4 regions of the Rhizobium sp. KNZ14-9A genome follow, and region 3 is predicted to be linked to each of the others. Evidence: predicted binding sites of a transcription regulator. Region 3 holds the regulator's gene; each other region holds the start of a gene.
What was found. Region 3 encodes LexA, which represses DNA repair genes until DNA is damaged. Its sites were predicted from a motif close to TGTTCNNNNTGTGTTCNG; they were not measured.
Positions count from the first base shown of each region.

Region 1: recA (recombinase RecA) is a predicted target of LexA. The motif match lies at 2,604-2,621, and genes of this name have one in related genera.
Region 2: ACR9ZQ_RS24240 (YifB family Mg chelatase-like AAA ATPase) is a predicted target of LexA. The motif match lies at 2,821-2,838, and genes of this name have one in related genera.
Region 4: ACR9ZQ_RS36830 (ImuA family protein) is a predicted target of LexA. The motif match lies at 3,304-3,321, and genes of this name have one in related genera.

Region 1 is NZ_JBPGXB010000002.1:1,751,033-1,756,476, forward strand. It holds gene cckA (cell cycle histidine kinase CckA) at 1-538, shown strand, start outside; gene ACR9ZQ_RS15160 (pseudouridine-5'-phosphate glycosidase) at 617-1,543, opposite strand; gene ACR9ZQ_RS15165 (carbohydrate kinase family protein) at 1,574-2,518, opposite strand; gene recA (recombinase RecA) at 2,748-3,839, shown strand; gene alaS (alanine--tRNA ligase) at 3,993-5,444, shown strand, end outside.
Region 2 is NZ_JBPGXB010000002.1:3,514,414-3,519,857, reverse strand. It holds gene rsmI (16S rRNA (cytidine(1402)-2'-O)-methyltransferase) at 1-565, shown strand, start outside; gene ACR9ZQ_RS24255 (YraN family protein) at 558-926, shown strand; gene ACR9ZQ_RS24250 (cupin domain-containing protein) at 1,063-1,566, shown strand; gene gshB (glutathione synthase) at 1,663-2,610, shown strand; gene ACR9ZQ_RS24240 (YifB family Mg chelatase-like AAA ATPase) at 2,900-4,432, shown strand; gene cysK (cysteine synthase A) at 4,493-5,444, opposite strand, start outside.
Region 3 is NZ_JBPGXB010000002.1:2,023,743-2,029,186, reverse strand. It holds gene gltA (citrate synthase) at 1-588, opposite strand, end outside; gene ACR9ZQ_RS16535 (ComEC/Rec2 family competence protein) at 879-3,305, shown strand; gene lexA (transcriptional repressor LexA) at 3,286-4,011, opposite strand; gene ACR9ZQ_RS16525 (VOC family protein) at 4,207-5,094, shown strand; gene kdsA (3-deoxy-8-phosphooctulonate synthase) at 5,091-5,444, shown strand, end outside.
Region 4 is NZ_JBPGXB010000004.1:1,402,579-1,408,022, reverse strand. It holds gene ACR9ZQ_RS36845 (SOS response-associated peptidase family protein) at 1-197, opposite strand, end outside; gene ACR9ZQ_RS36840 (hypothetical protein) at 642-1,049, opposite strand; gene serA (phosphoglycerate dehydrogenase) at 1,521-2,759, shown strand; gene ACR9ZQ_RS36830 (ImuA family protein) at 3,381-4,133, shown strand; gene ACR9ZQ_RS36825 (Y-family DNA polymerase) at 4,054-5,444, shown strand, end outside.

The DNA.
Region 1 (5,444 bases), 270 kb from region 3:
CCAGCCGGAATCGGAAGTCGGCAAGGGCACGACCTTCCGCATCTTCCTGCCGCGCCATATCGTCGAACCGGCAGTCGCTGCGGAAGCGGAAGCAGCCGATCAGGCCGTTGCGACCGGTGGCGCGCAGATTGTGGAACTAGTCCAGCCGAAACAGCCGGAAGACCTGACAGGCTCAGCCGTCATCCTGCTTGTCGAGGACGAAGAAGCGGTGCGGCGAGGCGGCAAGCGCATGCTGGAGACGCGTGGCTATACTGTCCACGAGGCCGGCTCCGGCGTCGAGGCCCTCGAGATCATGGAGGAGCTCGAAGGCAAGGTGGACATCGTCGTCTCCGACGTGGTGATGCCTGAAATGGACGGGCCGTCGCTGCTGCGCGAGCTGCGCAAGAACTATCCGGATCTGAAGTTCATCTTCGTGTCCGGTTACGCAGAGGATGCGTTCGCCCGCAACCTGCCGCCGGAAGCGAAATTTGGCTTCCTGCCGAAGCCGTTCTCGCTGAAGCAGCTGGCTGTGGCGGTGAAAGAGACGCTGGATAGCTGATATGATTAAGGGGCGCTGTGCGCCCCTCAAGTCTCGCTACGATGGATCGTTGGCGGGGCCAGCCCGCCAGACGTTGGCTTACTCGCTGAGCGCTACAGCAATCTCTGCGGCAAGCCGCGCATTGTTCTCTACCAGCGCAATATTCGTCTTCAGGCTCCGACCGTCGGTCAGGTCGAAGATCGTGCTCAGCAGGTAAGGTGTTACCGCCTTGCCGGTGATTTCGTCGCGCTCGGCGCTATCAAGCGCGCGCTCGATGTAGATTTCCATTTCCTCGCGAGCGATTTCATCGGCTTCCGGAACCGGGTTGGCGATCAGCATGCCGCCGTCTATGCCGAGCTGTTCGCGTGTGGTCTGGAAATTGGCGATCGCCGCCGGACTGTTCAACGTCAGTGGGCTGCGGATGCCCGATGAGCGCGACCAGAAGGCCGGGAATTCGTCGCTTTCATACGTCACGACCGGCACGCCACGGGTTTCCAGCACTTCCAGCGTCTTCGGAATATCGAGGATCGCCTTGGCGCCGGCGCAGACGACGATGACGCCGGTGCGGGCGAGCTCTTCAAGGTCGGCGGAGATATCGAAAGTTTGTTCAGCGCCGCGATGGACGCCGCCGATGCCGCCGGTTGCAAAGACCTTGATGCCGGCACGCGCCGCCGCAATCATCGTCGCCGCAACCGTCGTCGCACCCGTGCGACGTTCGGCGATCGAGAAGGCAATATCGGCGCGCGATACCTTCATGACGTCCTTTGCCTTGGCGAGCTGCTCCAGCTCGGCGGGTTCGAGGCCGATATGTAGCGTGCCATGGATAACGGCGATGGTGGCGGGAACCGCACCCTGATCACGGATGATCGATTCGACGCTGCGCGCCATCTCGATATTGCCGGGATAGGGCATGCCATGGGTGATGATGGTCGATTCGAGTGCCACGATCGGGGCGCCGCGCTGCTTGGCGGCGGCCACTTCCTTCGAGTAGGAAATCGGCAGCAGGGGCGAGAAGGGTTTGGTCATGATCCGTATCCGTTTATCGGTGTTGCCGCTTCATTGCAGAATTCTCGCCGCCGGGACAAGCGAAAGCATGTTGCGCAGCAGTTCGGGTGAAAGATTTTCGTTCACGGCGTGCCGCGACTGGACGGTGAGGGCGGCTGCCGCCGTGCCATGGCGAACCGCCTCTTCCAGCGGCAGGCCGAGCATGAGGGCCGAGAGCGTGCCGGCTGCCAGCGAATCTCCAGCCCCCGTGACATCGGCCACTGTCTCCGAAATCGGCGGCTGCAGGACGAGCGCACGGCCATCCTTGAAGGCGACAAGCTCGCGCTTGCCACGGGTGACGACCGCACCGGTGACGCCGATGTCAGCGAGCAGGGACGGCCATGCGTCGGCATCTTCCGGCCGCTGACCGATGAGCGCCGCAGCCTCGGCCTCGTTGAGAAAAAGGTAGTCGATGTCTTCGAGGCAGGGCAGGAGGCGCACCACCTTGGCCGGCGAAATGGCAATAGCCGCCACCGGCTTGCCGAGCGCCTTTGCCCTTGCGACGATCGCGGCCGCCGTTTCCTCCGGCAGGTTGGCGTCGAAGAGAATGAAATCGGTGGCGGCAAAGGCGTCGCGCACCCAGCGGATCGACAGCCGCCGCGGCACGAAGAAGCGGTAAAGCTCCATGTCCGCCAGCGCGATGACCAGATTGCCGTCCTTCTCGATGATCGCCGTGTAGCTCGGCGTCTTGCGATCGAGGAAGACGAAGGGGCGGTCGTCTATACCCGCAAAGTCGGCCGCTTCGCTCACCATCTCGCCGATCGGGTCACCACCGCGCGGCGAAATCATCGTCACGTCGAAGCCGAGGCGCGCCAGATTGCGGGCCGCATTGAAGCCGCCGCCGCCCGGTTCCTCGAACCATGTGCCTGGATTGCTGGCGCCTGGCGCCGTCTCGCCGGCAATGCGGCCGCGGCGATCGATATGGGCGCCGCCGAGAACGAGAATCTTGCCGCTCATTTCTGCTGCTCCCAGACGAATCGAATAGCGGCAAGAACGCCGGCGTTCAGCGCAGGCGGCACACTAAGGCGTTGCTTTGCATCGATAAAACAAAAATAGAACACAGGCCGTTTTACCTTTTTCTTTCAATTATTTGCAACCCTATTGCGAAATAAGAACAAATCAGGTACAAACTTCGCATCAGCGGCGACATTGCTTGAGCAGCGTCAATAACCTAAAGGTGGATCGAATGTCTCAGAATTCATTGCGGCTCGTAGAGGACAAATCGGTGGACAAAAGCAAGGCGCTCGAAGCGGCACTCTCACAGATCGAGCGGTCGTTCGGCAAGGGCTCGATCATGAAACTCGGCTCGAACGAGAGTATCGTCGAGATCGAAACGGTTTCTACGGGTTCGCTCAGCCTCGATATCGCGCTCGGCATCGGCGGCCTGCCGAAGGGCCGTATCATCGAAATCTACGGTCCGGAAAGTTCTGGTAAAACGACGCTCGCGCTGCAGACCATTGCCGAAGCGCAGAAGAAGGGCGGCATCTGCGCCTTCGTCGACGCCGAACACGCTCTCGATCCTGTCTATGCCCGCAAGCTCGGCGTCGATCTGCAGAACCTCCTGATCTCCCAGCCCGACACCGGCGAGCAAGCGCTTGAAATCACCGATACGCTGGTGCGCTCCGGCGCCATTGACGTTCTCGTCGTCGACTCGGTCGCCGCGCTGACGCCGCGCGCCGAAATCGAAGGTGAAATGGGCGACAGCCTGCCGGGCCTGCAGGCCCGCCTGATGAGCCAGGCGCTGCGCAAGCTGACGGCTTCGATCTCCAAGTCGAACACGATGGTCATCTTCATCAACCAGATCCGTATGAAGATCGGCGTCATGTTCGGTTCGCCGGAAACGACGACGGGTGGTAACGCGCTCAAGTTCTATGCCTCCGTCCGCCTCGACATCCGCCGCATTGGCCAGGTCAAGGAGCGCGAAGAGGTGATCGGCAACCAGACGCGCGTCAAGGTCGTCAAGAACAAGATGGCGCCTCCCTTCAAGCAGGTCGAATTCGACATCATGTATGGCGAAGGTGTCTCCAAGACTGGCGAACTCATCGACCTCGGCGTCAAGGCCGGCATCGTCGAGAAGTCGGGCGCCTGGTTCTCCTATAACAGCCAGCGCCTCGGCCAGGGCCGCGAAAACGCCAAGATCTTCCTGCGTGACAATCCGGATCTCGCCCGCGAGATTGAGACGGGGCTGCGCCAGAACGCCGGCCTGATTGCCGACCGCTTCCTGCAGAACGGCGGCCCTGATGCCGGCGACGACGCAGGTGATGCCGGCGACATGTAATTCGCCCTGACCGCTGAGGCAATTCAGTACCGGCCGCGTTCTCTCACGAGAATGCGGCCGGTTTTGTTTGTTTGCTGGACAGTGGCAAGGTCGAACGATAAAAGCCGATGGATTTAATTTTACCTGCCTGCTGGCAGCATCGAAGGGCATGAAATGAGCGGTGTAAACGATATCCGGTCGACCTTCCTCGACTACTTCAAGAAGAACGGCCATGAGGTCGTTCCATCGAGCCCGCTCGTGCCGCGCAATGACCCGACGCTGATGTTCACCAATGCCGGCATGGTACAGTTCAAGAACGTTTTTACCGGCTTGGAAAAGCGTCCCTATTCGACGGCAACGACCTCGCAGAAGTGCGTGCGCGCCGGCGGCAAGCATAACGATCTGGACAATGTCGGCTATACTGCGCGCCACCTGACCTTCTTCGAAATGCTCGGCAACTTCTCCTTCGGCGATTATTTCAAGGAGAACGCCATCGAGCTTGCCTGGAAGCTGGTCACCGAAGGCTTCGACCTTCCGAAGAACCGCCTGCTGGTGACGGTCTATTCCGAGGACGAGGAAGCCGCGACGCTGTGGAAGAAGATTGCCGGTTTTTCCGACGACAAGATCATTCGCATCCCGACCTCTGACAATTTCTGGCAGATGGGCGATACCGGCCCCTGCGGCCCGTGCTCGGAAATCTTCATCGACCAGGGCGAGAATGTCTGGGGCGGCCCTCCCGGCTCGCCGGAAGAAGATGGCGACCGGTTCCTGGAATTCTGGAACCTCGTCTTCATGCAGTTCGAGCAGACCGAGCCCGGCGTTCGCAACCCGCTGCCGCGCCCGTCGATTGATACAGGCATGGGTCTGGAGCGCATGGCTGCCGTTCTGCAGGGCGTGCAGAGCGTGTTCGACACCGACCTCTTCCGCACGCTGATCGGCACCATCGAGGATACGATGGGTGCGAAGGCAGAGGGCAGCGCCAGCCACCGCGTCATTGCCGACCACCTGCGCTCCTCGGCTTTCCTGATCGCCGATGGCGTGCTGCCATCGAATGAAGGCCGCGGCTATGTGCTGCGCCGTATCATGCGCCGCGCCATGCGCCATGCGCAGCTCCTCGGCGCCAAGGAACCGCTGATGTACAAGCTGCTGCCGACGCTGGTGCAGGAGATGGGCCGCGCCTATCCGGAACTGGTGCGCGCCGAGGCGCTGATTTCCGAAACGCTGAAGCTCGAGGAAAACCGCTTCCGCAAGACGCTGGAGCGTGGCCTGTCCCTTCTGTCAGACGCGACCACCGACCTTTCCAAGGGCGACATGCTGGATGGCGAGACCGCCTTCAAGCTCTACGACACCTACGGCTTCCCACTCGACCTGACGCAGGATGCGCTGCGCGCCCGCGAAATCGGCGTCGATATCTCCGGCTTCACCGATGCCATGGAGCGCCAGAAGGCCGAGGCACGTTCGCACTGGGCCGGCTCCGGTGAGAAGGCCACGGAAACCGTCTGGTTCGAGCTCAAGGAAAAGCACGGCGCGACCGAATTTCTCGGCTACGACACCGAAACGGCTGAAGGCGTCGTCCAGGCGATCGTCAAGGACAGCGCCGTTGCCGACGAAGCCAAGGCCGGCGAC
Region 2 (5,444 bases), 1.5 Mb from region 3:
TCCCGGCTATCGCCTGGCGCAGCAGGCGATCGAAGCAGGTTACCGCGTCATTCCCATTCCCGGCGCTTCCGCACCGCTTGCGGCCCTCGTCGGCTCAGGGCTGCCGAACGATGCTTTTCTATTTGCCGGTTTCCTGCCGACCAAGGACAAGGCCCGTCGCGACCGTCTCGCAGAATTCGCAAACGCACCGGCCACACTGATCTTCTTTGAATCGCCCCATCGCATCGGCGCAACGCTGGTGGCCGCTGCCGATATGCTCGGTGCTGAACGCGAGGCGTCGGTCTGCCGCGAACTGACCAAGACCTACGAGGAATTCCGCCGCGGCACGCTCTCCGAGCTCGCCACTTATTATGAAGAGCATGACAATGTGAAGGGTGAGATCGTTCTCGTCATCGGCCCGCCGAAGGACGAGCCGGCAACCGCGGCGGATGTCGACGCCATTCTCGCCGATCTCTCAAAATCGCTGCCAACCGCCGGGGCCGCGACCGAAGCTGCCCGCTTGACCGGCCTGCCGCGCAAGGTGCTCTATCAGAAGCTTCTCGACATGAAGGCGGCGAATGGCTGACGGCGAAGCCACGCTCCGCAGGAGAAAGGCGCTGCGTCGCGGCTCGGCGGCAGAATATATTGCCGCCATTTTCCTGATGCTGAAAGGCTATCGCATCCTCGCCATGCGCTACAAAACGAAGCTCGGCGAGATCGATATTATCGCTCGCAAGGGAGACCTGGCCGTCTTTGTCGAGGTCAAGGCGCGCGCTGACGAAATGGGCGCGGTGGATGCCGTGTCCTACGCCTCGCAAAAACGCATCCGGGCTGCGAGCGATCTCTGGCTCGCCCGCCAGCGGGACTATGCCCGGCTCTCACAGCGTTATGATATCGTTGCGATATTGCCGGGAAAACTGCCTCGTCATTTCCCCGATGCTTTCTAGGGGTTCGCTAAATTCCGCAGGCGGCTAAAAACTGACGAATAAGCTTTCGTTAAAATTTTAGCGTCTGCTTGAACGGGCTTTTACGATTCTTTTGTTATCCACGGCTCAGCTAGGGGTAGCAAACTGGGGGTAATTCATGGCCTTGAAGATGATGCTTGCAACCGCCGTCGCCATGGCTGCGCGGTCCGTGCCTTACGCCGCGTTGAAGACGGCCGGCAAATCGTTCGTCGCACAGGCAAGCGACCGCATGGTGCTGAAGTCGACGCCGATCAATCCGGACTGGGTCATCAGCGGCAATCCGCAGGCGCGCACGGCAGAACATTCCCGCGGCCATGACGAAGCATCGCTGACGGCGATCTGGGATTGCACATCAGGCGAATTCCGCTGGCGTTTCGGCTGGGACGAGACGGTCATGATCCTCGAAGGCGAGGTGCACGTCACCACCGAAGATGGTCTGGAACGCACGCTGCAAGTGGGCGACGTCGTTTTCTTTGCCGGCGGCACCTGGGCGAACTGGCGGGTCGACAATTATGTCCGCAAGGTCGCCTTCCTGCGCAAGCCTTTCCCGAAGCCGCTCGCCATTGCCTATCGCCTGCGCAACCTCTTGCGCAACGGGGGTGGCACCGGCATCGCGGCCTGAAAATTGCGCCGGCGGAGGCGCGCGAAGCCATTGATTGCCGTTGCGTTTGATGCCTGACCGACCTACATCTGGGCGGCATCAGCTCAAGGGACGGAAATGGCCAAGATCAAGAACGTAGCGGTCCAGATGGACCATGTCTCCGGCATCAATATCGCGGGCGATTCCACCTTCGCCATGAGCATTGAGGCTCAGGCGCGTGGCTACAAGCTCTTCCATTACACGCCCGATCGCCTGAGCTTCCGCGATGACAAGCTCTTTGCCGCCGTCGAGCCGATGGTGCTGCGCGAGGTCAAGGGCGATCACTATGAACTCGGCGCCCCTGAGCGCATCGACCTGTCGACCATGGACGTTGTCCTGCTGCGCCAGGACCCGCCTTTCGACATGTCCTACATCACCTCGACGCATCTGCTGGAGCGCATCCATCCGAAGACGCTCGTCGTCAATGATCCGGCCTGGGTGCGCAACTCACCGGAAAAGATCTTCGTCACCGAATTTTCCGACCTGATGCCGAAGACCCTGATCACCAAGGATCCGGGCGAGATCCGCCGCTTCCGCGACGAGATGGGCGATATCATCCTGAAGCCGCTCTACGGCAATGGCGGCGCCGGCGTTTTCCATTCCACCAAAGACGATCGCAACCTGTCCTCGCTGCTCGAAATGTTCGGCCAGCTCTTCCGCGAGCCTTTCATCGCTCAGCAGTACCTGCCTGACGTGCGCAAGGGCGACAAGCGCATCATCCTCGTCGACGGCGAATTTGCCGGCGCCATCAATCGCGTCCCGGCCGAGCATGACAGTCGCTCCAACATGCATGTCGGCGGCCGCGCCGAGCCGACCGAACTGACGGCGCGCGAAAAGGAAATCTGCGAACGCATCGGCCCGGCTCTGCGCGAACGCGGCTTCCTGCTCGTCGGTATCGATGTGATCGGCGATTATATGACAGAGATCAACGTAACCTCGCCGACAGGCATCCGGGAAGTGAAGAAGTTCGGTGGCGCCGATATCGCAAGCCTGTTGTGGGATGCGATCGAGCGCAAGCGCGGCTAAAGCAATACCAGCAAAAGTGCATAGTGGTTTGCGTTCGGAATTGCGGCAAAACTAAGCAGAGATTTTTTTGTAAAAACAAAGAGATAGAGAATTTTCGTGTTTCGAAGAAAAGCGGAAATGCTCCAAGTGTTCCGCCTTTGATCGCCTTCGTTCCGGCTTTGCAACCTGCTGCAATTTGATTGCAGCGGATAGCTGAATTCGTTCGCTTATCGTTCTTGTTTTATTCCAGATTCCATGCCAGATTGTGACCGCCTTCATAGGTTGGGGTTCAGGGTTACGGGGCAGGGGCATGGTCGCGCGCGTCAGCACGGTTGCATTTCAGGGCATTGAAGGTGTGCCGGTCGAGGTCCAGGTCATGGTCGCTCCCGGTAAAATGGGAATCCAGATCGTCGGGCTTCCTGACAAAGCGGTGGCGGAAAGTCGCGAGCGGGTGCAGGCAGCCTTGCACGCTTCCGGCCTAGCGCTGCCATCCAAGCGTGTGACGGTCAATCTTGCGCCCGCCGATCTTCCCAAAGAAGGATTCCATTTCGATCTCCCCATCGCACTTGGCCTGATGGCTGCGCTCGGCGCCATCCCGGCGGATGCTTTGTCCGACTATGTCGTCGTCGGCGAACTCAATCTCGACGGTACAATTGCCGCAATCGCTGGCGCTCTGCCGGCCGCAATCGGTGCCAACGCGAGTGGAAAAGGCCTGATCTGCCCGGCCGAGAGTGGCTCGGAAGCCGCATGGGCAGGGTCTGGGGTCGACATTCTGGCGCCGCGCAGCCTGATCGCACTCGCCAATCATTTCCGCGGCACGCAGATCCTTTCGCGCCCGGAACCGTCCATTCGCCCGAATGCCGCCAATCTGCCTGATCTCGCCGAGATCAAGGGACAGGAAAGCGCCAAGCGGGCGCTGGAGGTGGCTGCTGCCGGCGGCCATAACCTTCTGATGGTCGGGCCGCCCGGCTCTGGCAAGTCGATGCTGGCTTCGAGACTGCCCTCCATCCTGCCGCCGCTTTCGGCTGCGGAATTGCTGGAAGTCTCGATGATCCATTCTATCGCCGGCCAGTTGTCGGGCGGCAAGCTCTCCGACCGCCGGCCCTACCGCACGCCGCACCATTCGGCGACGATGGCCGCCCTCATCGGCGGTGGCCTGCGTGCCCGGCCGGGCGAAGCCTCGCTTGCCCATCATGGCGTGCTTTTCCTCGATGAATTCCCGGAATTCGCACCACAGGTACTTGATGCCCTGCGTCAGCCGCTCGAAAGCGGCGAATGCGTCATCGCGCGTGCCAATCACCGCGTCTCCTATCCGGCGCGGATCCAGCTCATTGCGGCCATGAACCCGTGCCGCTGCGGCATGGCGGGCGAGCCCGGCCACACCTGTGCCCGAGGACCGCGCTGCATGACGGATTATCAGGCCCGCATCTCCGGCCCGCTGATGGACCGCATCGATATCCGCATCGACGTGCCGGCCGTTTCCGCCGCCGATCTCATCCGGCCGACGGTAGCCGAAGCGAGTGCCGATGTTGCCCGGCGCGTTGCGCGTGCCCGTGACATCCAGCGTGAACGCTATGCTGCTGCAGGCGCTGTGGGTATTTCCACCAATGCCGGATGTTCGACCGCAATGATCGAGAAATTCGCAGAGCCGGATGCCGCAGGATTGCAGCTGTTGCGAGATGCCGCGGACAAGATGAAGTTTTCGGCGCGTGGCTACCACCGAGTCCTCAAGGTCGCCCGCACGCTTGCCGATCTCGACGGCAAGGAAATGGTCGGCCGCATTCATCTCGCGGAGGCGATTTCCTACCGTGTTGCCGGCGAGAGGCTTACCGCTGCGGCATGATAAAAGGGGCGCCGAAGCGCCCCAGGTACCGGGTGAGAGGAAGAACCCGGGAAGGTTCGATCAGCTTCCAAGGCCTTCAAACAATGCCGTCGAAAGATACCGTTCCGCGAAGGACGGAATGATGACGACGATGTTCTTGCCGGCGTTTTCCGGACGGCGGCCGACCTCGATAGCGGCCGTCAATGCTGCACCCGAGGAGATGCCGACCGGCACGCCTTCGAGCTTGGCGACCAGCCGCGCCTGCTGGAAGGCCTCGTCATTGCTCACGGTGACGACCTCGTCATAGATGCTCGTGTCGAGGATCTTTGGGGCGAAGCCGGCGCCGATGCCTTGGATCTTGTGCGGGCCGGGCGTGCCGCCTGACAGTACCGGCGAGTCCGCCGGCTCGACGGCCACAACCCGGATATCCGGCTTGCGGCTCTTCAGTACCTGGCCGACGCCGGTAATCGTGCCGCCGGTGCCGATGCCGGCAACGAAGATATCGACCGTGCCATCTGTATCGTTCCAGATTTCTTCAGCGGTCGTTTGGCGGTGGATCTCCGGGTTGGCCGGGTTTTCGAACTGCTGTGGGATGACGGCGTCGGGCAGCGAGGCGGCGAGTTCCTCCGCCTTGGCGATCGCCCCCTTCATGCCCTTCGGTCCTTCGGTCAGCACCAACTCGGCGCCGAGCAGCGCCAGCATCTTGCGGCGCTCGACGGACATGGTTTCCGGCATGGTAAGGATCAGCCGGTAACCCTTGGCGGCGGCGGCGAAAGCGAGCGCGATACCCGTATTGCCCGAGGTCGGCTCGATCAGCACGGTCTTGCCGGGCGAGATCTTGCCCTGCGTTTCCAGGCTATCGATCATAGCAACGCCGATACGGTCCTTCACCGAGGCGATTGGGTTAAAGAATTCCAGCTTGGCAAGGATGTTGGCCACCACGCCCTTTTCCTTGGCGAGTTTATTGAGGCGAACGAGCGGCGTGTCGCCGATTGTGTCCGTTATCGAGGAATAGATGCGGCCGCGGCCCGGT
Region 3 (5,444 bases):
GGACGCGTAGTCTAGATCGTTCTTCGGGTAAACGAAGGGCTGGCCGATATGGTACTTATAGGCCATCGCTGCGAGCGTCGGCATCTTAGCGATCATGCGCAGGCTGGCGACCATGCGCTGGTGCGGATCGGTGATATCGGTGGAGTTGTGATAGAAGGCCGAAAGCGCGCCGACGCAGCCGCACATGACGGCCATCGGATGGGCGTCGCGACGGAAGCCGGTGAAGAAGCGGCTCATCTGCTCATGCACCATGGTGTGGTGCGTGACGCGGTAGTCGAAGTCCTTCTTCTGGGCGGCGGTCGGCAATTCGCCGTAGAGCAGCAGGTAGCAGGCTTCCAGGAAGTCGCCATGCTCGGCAAGCTGCTCGATCGGGTAGCCGCGATGCAGCAGAACGCCTTCGTCGCCGTCGATATAGGTGATCTTCGATTCACAGGATGCAGTCGACGTAAACCCGGGATCGTAGGTGAAGGAAGCCGTGTTCTTGTAGAGGGCACCGATGTCGATGACGTCGGGTCCAACCGTGCCTTTTCGCACGGCGAGATCGACTGATTTGTCACCGATTTTGATTGTAGCGCTTTGATCCGTCATGCTGATCCTCCGGGGTGGCGGTGGCGCCGCAAAAGCGCCATAAGGGTTAAGCGTCCTAAGCGATAGCTATATGATCGCGAAGCTAATGCCAAGTTACCGTGATGCCATTTTGTGCATCGCGGCATCATCTTTTAGGCAGTGCAGCGATGAGCTAAATGCATATCAGAACACCATGATTTGACTGGACTTTTTGCTCCCGCGAATTTTCCTCTTATTTCAATCGATTATTGTTTGCTCGTTTTGATTTCAGGTTGCATTCTGCCGGTATCCGGGGGCGGATCCAGGCGATTATGGCAGGGTTAGAGACAAGAGAACGACAAGAGCAATCCATTGATGAAAAGATGGATTTTGCTGGCATTGCCCCGCGCGCCATTGTGACGCAATCGGCTCGGACCCAGGTTGCGATCCCATTTCGATGGCGATTGGTGACTGTTGCGAACCGATACGTCGGGTCGTCGATGCGTATGGCCACCGAAGAGGCCGGCCACGGTCGCCTCATCCTCTTCTCTCCGGTCTTCCTTGGTGCAGGTGCCGCGACTTGGTTTCTGGCGGCCTCGGACTTTCCGGCCGTGTCGCTCGGTCTCTGCCTGCTTGCTCTCCTTATTGCCGTTGCACCCTGCGGTTATGCCCGGACGAAACTGCGGGCGACGCTGCTTGCTCTACTTCTTTTTGCCGGTGGAATGCTCTCCGCGCAGATCGAAACATGGCGGGCAAAGACCCTGATCCTCAATTCAGCCGTAACGACGACGGTGACCGGCCGGATCGAACGCCGAGAAGGCGATGGCCAAGGGCGCTGGCGTTATATTCTTGACGTCACCGGCACGGATGCTCCTGAGATCAAGCGTCCGCCCGAACGCATCTCCGTGCTGGTCCGCGGGGCCACCCAGCCGTTCGAACTTGGCGACGTCATCGAGGGCAGGGCGCGTCTCACGCCTCCGGCGGGACCGGCGCTCCCCCACCTCAATGATTTTGCCTTCAGTGCCTATTTTAACGGCATTGGTGCCAACGGCTTCTTCTACGGAGCACCGAAGAGGGTTGCGGAACAGCCGGAGCGAGCGAGTTTGGTCGGTGAGGCCATTCTGGAGTCGCTTTACCGCCTGAGAAGCGGCATTGGCGATCGGATCCGCTCCACGCTACCCGGCGACACCGGCGCCTTTGCAGCCTCCCTTGTCACCGACGAGAGACGGGCGATCTCGGATGAAACGACGGAGGCGCTGCGGCAATCCGGCCTTGCGCATATCATCGCGATCTCCGGCCTCAACATGGCGCTTTCCGGTGGCATCTTCTTTGTCGGGCTGCGCGTCATTCTCAGTCTTTTTCCCGGCATTGCCCAGGCGTGGCCAACCAAGAAGATCGCGGCGGCCGGTGCGCTTGCTGCGGTGACGGCCTACTATTTGATCTCGGGTTTTGCCGTCTCCGCCGAACGTGCCTTCATCATGATGGCGATTATGCTGGTTGCCGTCTTCTTCGACCGGCCGTCGATCAGCCTCAGAAACGTGGCGCTATCCGCTCTCATGATCCTCGCGGTCTCGCCATCGGAAGTGCTCGGACCAAGCTTCCAGATGTCGTTCGCCGCAACACTTGCCCTGGTCGCAGGATACGACCTTTGGAAAGGGCGGCCGATGCGGGAGAATGCCTTTGCCAAGCTGCCGATCATGAAGCCCTTCTTCATGGTTGGTGGCTTCTTCGGTGGCGTTTTCCTGACGTCGCTGATCGGTGGTTTCTCGACGGCGCTGTTTTCGATCGAGCATTTCCACCGGCTGACTGCCTATGGCCTGCCGGCAAATCTCGCGGCCATGCCGGTCATCACCTTCATCGTCATGCCGGCCGGGATGCTGGCAATGCTGCTGATGCCGTTTGGTCTAGACGGCTGGCTATGGCCGGTGGCAGGCTTCGGGCTTGATCTGGTGATCACCATCGCAAAGGCAGTAGCGGGGTGGGGCGGCAACATAGATGTAGGCCGCTTGCCCGGCTGGTATTTCCCGACCGCCGTTTTCGGATTTCTGCTGCTGACCCTGCTCAGAACCCGGCTGCGGCACATGGGAACGGCAATTGTCGCGGTCTCGACGCTCGCTGTTGTTCTTCTTCCATCGGAGGCGATGCCCGATATCGCTATCTCCGAAGATGGCGGCCTGGTCGCTATAGTCGATGGAGAGGCGATGGCTTCGAACCGTGAAAAGCCGCCCGCCTTCATCTTCGAACAATGGCAGAGGGCCCTTGCCGTCGAAGAGCATCAGAAGCCAGTTATGCTTCAAGCTGCCAAGGCGCCCACTGCGCCTGATGGTCAAAGACTGCAACTGTCACCCGACCAACAGAATGAAGCCAGAGAGGCAATGAGACAGGCAGTCGCCATTAGCCCGCCGTCACGCTTCTCCTGCCTGAAGGGCGCCTGGTGCACCACTTTGCTCGTCAATGGAAAGAAACTGACCGTCATCGACAATGCTGCCTATCTTGGGCCAGCTTGCGATACGGCTGATATTGTTGTGACCCCTGTCCGATTGCGCGTCGACCGCTGTCGCTCCGGCGCGCTGCTCTTTACCGGCGAGACGCTGCGCAAGACAGGTTCTGTCGAACTTCGATTCACCGATAAGGGAATTGAGGTCGCAACCGCATTCGACACATTAGGACGACCCTGGATGCGCCACCGCGCCTATGATTGGCGCAGTAACACATTCGCAGACGCCAATCTGTCACCGGTCAGTGATAGCGGCGAATGAGGCCGACGAGCTTGCCCTGGACCTTGACGCGATCCGGCGGGAAAATGCGGGTCTCATAAGCGGGGTTTGCTGCCTCGAGCGCAATCGATGCGCCCTTGCGGCGGAAACGCTTGAGCGTTGCTTCCTCGTCATCGACGAGCGCGACGACGATATCACCCGGATTGGCCGTGCTGCCATTGCGGATGATGACCGTGTCGCCATCGAAGATACCGGCTTCGATCATCGAGTCGCCGCGAACTTCCAGCGCATAATGTTCACCGGAGCCAAGCATATCGGCGGGAACGGTGATGTCATGCGTATTGTTCTGGATTGCCGAGATCGGAACACCGGCGGCGATGCGGCCCATGACGGGAACGGAGACCGCATTGCCGTTATCGGCAGCGGGTGCGGGCTTCGCCGAGGCAGGAGGCGCCACAGGCTGGGGCTTGCCGAGGCTGCCCTCGATGACGCTCGGTGAAAAGCCGCGCCGAGGCTGCAGGCTCGGGCTGTAGGCTTCCGGCAGTTTGATGACTTCGAGCGCGCGCGCCCGGTTCGGAAGCCGGCGAATGAAGCCGCGTTCTTCGAGCGCCGTGATCAGCCGGTGAATACCGGATTTCGAGGCCAGATCCAGTGCGTCCTTCATCTCGTCGAAAGACGGTGGAACGCCTGACTCCTTCATCCTTTCATGAATGAAAAGAAGGAGTTCCTGTTGTTTGCGCGTGAGCATGGCGTCTCCCCAGTCTTGAAACAAATCCAGAACGGACACTATATGTTCCATATGTGTTCCGCAAGTAGCTAAATTTTCGTAAAACTTCTGTTCAATCTGTCGAGAATTTGATTTTTATCGCCCTTATGCCTGTCTGGCCTTGTTTCACGAGGCTTGCTGAAGCACATCTCCTTGTCACTGCTGGGAGAAGAACCGATGAGCCAAGACACGCTTCCGATCGATCATCTCGTTTTGCCGGTTACCGATATCGACCTAGCCCGCGAAAGGCTGGGCAAGCTGGGCTTTACCGTCGCGCCCGATGCCCGCCATCCCTTCGGCACGGAGAATGCCTGCGTTTTCTTTGCCGACAAAACCTATCTTGAGCCGCTCGGTGTCGCGAGCGTCGAGGAGAGCGAGGAGACGGCACGTGAGGGCAATGTATTCACGGCCCGCAATCAGGCTTTCCGCTTCCGCTGCGGCAGCGAGGGACTGTCCGCCATCGCCTTCGCCACCGCGGATGCAAAGCATGAACATGCTCGATTCGTGAAGGGCAGCATCTGCGCTGGTTCTGTGCTGCAGTTCGAACGCCCTGTGAGAATGCCGGATGGCACGGAGAGCATCGCCGGCTTCCGGCTTGCCTTCGCTGCCGACCTCCGGGCGCCGGATTTCTTTCTCTTCGCCGTCGAGCGCATCAATCCGCTTCCAACCGATCGCAAGGTGCTGGAGACCCACGCCAACGGCGTGACGGGCATTGCCGAGATCGCGCTCGCAGCCCCCGAGCCGACAGCCTTCGGCGAGTTCGTTGGCTCGGCGGCAAAAGCCGCTTCTGCTGGCGATACGAGTTTCGGGCTGGAGGTGCTTACCGGAAGCGCAAAGATCAGCCTGATGACCCCGGAGGGGCTGGAGGCCTATTTCGATCTGGCGACGCCGAATATCGATCGCGGCCTGCGCGGTCGGGCGATCCTCTTTGCCGTCGGCGATCTGGCCGTGACAGAAGCGCATTTGGCTGCTAACGGGATGACCTACACACGCAAGGGCAACCGTATTCTGGTGAAGCCCGCGCCCGGCCAGGGCGTGCTCTTCGCTTTCGAGGAAACATCATGAGCTCTACTACGAACTCCGTTGTGACGGTCGGCGAAGGCGCCGGCAAGGTCACCTTCTCCAATGCTGCACGTCTGTCGCTGATTGCTGGCGCTTGCGAAATGGAAAGTCGCGACCATGCGTTCATGGTTGCCGGCACGTTGAAGGAACTGTGCACCAAGCTCGGCATCGGGCTCGTCTATAAGACCTCGTTCGACAAGGCGAACCGCTCTTCCCTGTCGAGCAAACGCGGTGTCGGCCTTGAGAAGGGGCTTGAGGTTTTTGCCGATCTCAAGAAGGAACTCGGCATTCCGGTTCTGACCGACATCCACACTGAAGAACAGTGCGCCGAAGTGGGCAAGGTTGTCGACATC
Region 4 (5,444 bases), on a different contig from region 3:
TCTTGGACGCGCGTCGGAGATGGCAGTCCCCAGCGGGCATGGACGAGCTGCTTGCGGCCGTCCGCGGTGTTGCGGACGATGGGACCCATCTGGTCAGGGTTCATCTGATACCTGGGCATGGGGTTGATCATGCTCTCGGCATCGATCGCCCATTTCCGAACCCAATCAATGTCGTCCATGCGGTAAAGATTGCACAAGCCACACCTCCCGTCGGTTGGGATGCGCAACGTAGCCGACCGGAATAAGGGTGCCAACACCCGCGATCTGGAAAGCGCCGACAACCGTTCCTATTTCATGTCGTATAGGAATTCAGGGAGGTTATCATGCCAGAACCTGCCAATCGCGCGGGAGAATGTCCGCTTGTCGAGATCCTGCCCCCGGCGCGGTTTTCGCACTGCGGAAGCGTCGTCTGCGATTGCTGCCATCAAAGAAAGAGCAAGGACGAGTTCGACGAGGATGCTTTCGGCATCTGTTCTGAGTGCATCGGCTCAGATGTGATTGTCGTCAACCTTGTGGTCGGTGTTCGCGAGAGTGACCATCAATAATCAGTTGCGTCGCGGTTGCTCACCGCACATCTGTCCTTGGAGCACCTGCGGGCTTCAATGTTTTGCGAACAATCGGCCCGAACTGGGTCCCGACCATCAAAGCACATGGCCTTCATCTCTGGCGAGGCAATAGAAGTCCGCAAAAGCGACATCGATGTCACCCTTGAATGGAAACTTCATCGGTTCGGTCACACCGAGTTCGCCGTCGCAATGGCAGACACCGCAAGCACGATTGTTCTCTCTGTCGATCGCGATGGTGAAGGCACCGACAGGGATGCACGACGCCATGTCGACGGTGCCTGCGCCATAGAATTCATATTTTCCATTGCCGTCTGTCGTCACTAGGAATGCGGGACCGCGGCGACCCAAAGCCCCGACTAGGACCGTGCGAATGTCGCGATGGATCTGGTGAATGTTCAAAGCTTCTGGCGGTGTCCAATAAGTGCCAGTCGGGTCCTCATAGGGCTCCTCTTCGCACAGGTTATCGTTCGGCAGATTGCTCATCGCCGTCATCCTCCTTCTTGGTGGTGATGTTCTTATTATGTTCTCATTCTTAAAGGAGTCAAGGACGACGTTTCGGAAATGCTAAAATGCCATCTTGAAATTCCATGCGGGGGAGAAAGCCCGATTAAGCGGGCGGCCTTCGGGTTTGCGGGATTCGCGGATGAATCCTGCAAACCTACAATGACTGCTTCGCGCCCCAATTGCAGTCGTTCCACCCGCATGATGTGAGGGGGAGACCAAGCACCAGTTTCAGCCGCAACATTTTGAGGGGCGCGAGCACGCCGCTTGCAGACGTCGCGGGGTTGACTAGCGCAATTCGAGATTAATCGCGGAAGCGCATTCAACAGAAGCAGAGAATATCGGGATTTGTGCTTGCGCTGGTTGTCGGATGGTCGCAAAGCCATGTTGTAATGCGCCGCAAGGCCGCAATCGACATTGACCTATTTAAATTCGGAAAACGAAAGTCTCTCTATGCCTCTCCAGCTTTCCCTGCCCCGTGACCGAATTTCCGTGCTTCTGCTCGAAGGCATCAGCCAGAGCGCCGTGGACTATTTTTCGTCTTGCGGATACACCAACCTCGTGCATCTGCCGAAAGCGCTTGATGACAGGGATCTCAAGAGACATATCGCCGATGCGCACATCATCGGCATTCGTTCCCGAACGCAACTGACGGAAGAGGTTTTCGAATCTGCCAAGAAGCTGATCGCGGTCGGCTGTTTCTCCGTCGGCACGAACCAGGTCGATCTGGAAGCGGCACGCCGCCGCGGGATTCCGGTATTCAACGCGCCTTATTCGAATACGCGCTCGGTGGCCGAGCTTGTGATCGGCGAGATCATCATGCTGACGCGGCAGATCTTCCCACGCTCGGCGTCGGCGCATCAGGGCGGATGGGAGAAATCTGCTGTCGGCAGCCGAGAAGTCCGTGGAAAAACCCTCGGCATCGTCGGCTACGGAAATATCGGCTCGCAGCTGAGTGCTCTTGCGGAAAGCATGGGCATGTTGGTGCGCTATTTCGATCTCTCCGATAGGCTGCGCCGCGGCAATTCAGAATCGATGGCTTCGCTCGGCGAGCTTCTGGAAATCTCGGATTATGTGACGATGCACGTTCCGGAAACGCCATCGACGCACAATATGATCACCGAGGCCGAACTGCGTCGCATGAAGAAGGGCGCCATCTTCATCAACAATTCCCGCGGCACGGTGGTCGATCTCGGCGCTCTCGCAAAGGTCTTGAAAGAGGGCCATCTGGCAGGTGCGGCGGTCGATGTGTTTCCCAAGGAGCCGGCATCGAACAAGGAGCGTTTCGAAACGCCGCTGCAGGGCCTGAGCAATGTCATTCTGACACCGCATATCGGCGGCTCGACAGAAGAGGCCCAGGAGCGCATCGGCGGGGAAGTCTCCAGAAAGCTGGTCGAATATTCCGACATCGGCTCGACGATGGGTGCCGTCAACTTTCCGCAGGTCCAGTTGCCCGAGCGCCCGAACGGTACGCGCTTCATCCATGTTCACGAAAACCGTCCCGGCATGCTCATCCAGTTGAATGAGATCTTCTCGTCCCGCGGGCTGAATATCGTCGCCGAATTCCTGCAGACGCATGGCGACACGGGGTACGTGGTTATCGAAGTCGAGGACATGTCCCAGACAGCCGACGATATTCTTCAGGCGCTACGCGAGATACCGGGAACGATCAGAACGAGATTGCTGTACTGACGCATCGAGCAATTTGCATCGGCATGGAGACGCGTAGGCGCTCCACGCCGCCTGCAAAGGTGGTTTTTAATGCGAGGCGAGAGCAGCCCGATTAAAGCGGCGGGCGGCCTGCTGAAGTACGTGATCGCGGGTGGACTCTGCTAATCTACGAGGGCTGCTGCGCGCCAAAAGGAGACATCCGCCGCGCGCAGAGTGGCGGCTGGCACCGTGTTTTTTGACGAGTTCTGCGCGGACATAGCTTCCTGTTCGGCCGCAGGCCCGGCACTCCACTTCGATGATCGGATCGCGAACCTGACGAAGGGTCGAGGACAGATCGAGGGGCTTTCTTGGCTTACCGGGCAACGATGGCTCCATCACGAGACGGCGGGTCAATATGCGGCCAGCGATGCAAAGGCAATCCCTAGAGGGCCGACAAAATTTTTTCAATAAAGCCGGTTACTTACGAGATTCGGCTACGTCCCTGATTCATCGAAATAATCTTCGGTTTAACTAAAGTAATGGGATCGTTTTCCTATTTTCCAGTGTCTTGACTCGGATTTCCGGAAGGAACATTACAAGAACATCTACATTCAAGCGACATGATGTCGTCAGTCTCAACGATCTGAACAGGATTCGTGATCGATGTCCGCTGTCCGCGCGCACGTCATAGCCGATCTTCGGGAACGCATCAGCTCCATCGAGAGCCATGCGGTGAAGAAGGCTGGGTGCCTGGAGTTCGGCGTGCCCGAGATTGATGCCGTTCTTCCGGGAGGCGGATTGGCCCACGGTGCTCTCCACGAGTTCGCTGGAGGCGGCGCAGGAACAGTTGATGGAGCCGCGGCAGCGCTCTTCGTGGCGGGGATCGCGACCCGCACTATAGGGCCGATCGTCTGGTGCCTGACGAGGCCGGATCTGTTCTTCCCAGCGCTGGCGCAGGTCGGCTTGAAGGCAGACCGGGTGATCTTCGTGGAGTCCGACAAGGAAGAAGACGTGCTGGCGAACATGGAAGAGGCACTCGCCTTTGGTGGCCTCGGAGCCGTTGTCGGCGAGATCGTCCGGCTTCCGACGACGGCATCGCGCCGTCTGCAGCTTGCGGCGGAGAAGACAGGAACGATGGCATTGGCGGTCAGGCGGTGGCGGCGGCAGACCGAGGCCAGTGACTTCGGCCAGCCGACGGCGTCGACCACACGATGGAGGGTGAGTGTCAGGCCGTCGGAAGAGCTTCCGGTGCCGGGGGTTGGACGGCCGAGATGGTTTCTTGAACTGATGAGATCGCGTGCGGGCGAGTGTGCCGAGTTTCTTGTAGGAGCCTGCGATGACAAGGGTCGTATCCATCTATCTGCCCGACCTGCCGACGGATCGCATTCGTCGAGCCGATTCAACTATTCCGCCTGAGCAGGCGATTGCCGTGATTGCCAAGTCGGGATCCAAGCGGTGGGTTTCCGCCGTCGACACTGCTGCGAAAAAGGCGGGCGTGCACGTCGGCATGCAGGCTGCAAAAGCCCAGGCGCTCTTCCGAGGGCTGACGATGATCGACGCGGATCCTGCAGCGGATGCCGCCGCGCTCGAACGGATCACCTGCTGGGCGCTGACCCAGTATTCGCCGATCGTCGCCGTCGACGGTCTCGACGGGATCGTAATGGACACCGAAGGCGCTGACCATCTGCAAGGCGGCGAGGAGCCGATGCTGGCGCGGATCGCCAACCAGTTCCGAGCCAAGGGACTGACAGCTAGGGTCGCGATTGCGGACACCTGGGGCGGGGCCAACGCCTGCGCTCGCGCGACCAGCCGCGACACCGTTATCATTCCTAGAGGTGAAACCGTTCGGGCCGTCGAGAAGCTTCCGATCTCCTTGCTCCGGCTTCCACAAAAGATCGTCAACGATCTGCGAACCTTGGGCTTCAAAACCATCGGTGAACTCGCCAACACACCCCGGGCGCCGCTGGCCCTTCGTTTCGGCCCGGAAATCGGACGCCGCCTCGACCAGACGTTCGGCCGAACGCCGGAGCCTATCGATCCAATCCGCACCGACGAATTGATCGAAGTCACCCGTTCGTTCGCAGAACCGATCGGTGCCGCCGAGACCATCAACAAGTATGTCGCCCGACTTGTGATCCAGCTTGTCGCCGAGCTGCAGAAGAGGGGCCTCGGTGTCCGCCGCACTGACCTCGTTGTCGAGAAGGTCGACGGCACCCGGCAAGCCATCCGCGCCGGCACCGCCAAGCCCGCCCGTGATGTCGCCTGGCTGACCAAGCTCTTCAAGGACAGAACGGAGAAGATCGAACCTGGCTTCGGCATCGAGAAAATGACGCTGGTGGCAGTGATGGCAGAGCCGCTGGGGGAAGCGCAGAAATCGTCGTCGCTGGTCGAAGACGAGGTCGTTGATGTGACACCATTGATCGACATCTTCGGGAACCGGGGAGCGCGGGTCTATCGGGTGGCCCCTGTCGCCTCCGACGTTCCTGAGCGGTCTGTGAAGAGAGTTGCTGCCGCATCCGATCCGCTGGAGGCAACCTGGGTAACCCGTTGGAAGCGACCCGTCCGCCTGCTGGCGCGACCCGAACAGGTCGATGTCATGGCGCTGATGCCAGACCACCCGCCCGTCTGGGTCATGTGGCGTGGCAAGCGACGGAAGGTGAAGGCCGCCGACGGGCCGGAGCGCATCTTCGGAGAGTGGTGGGAGCGCAATTCCGAGATGGCGGCGGT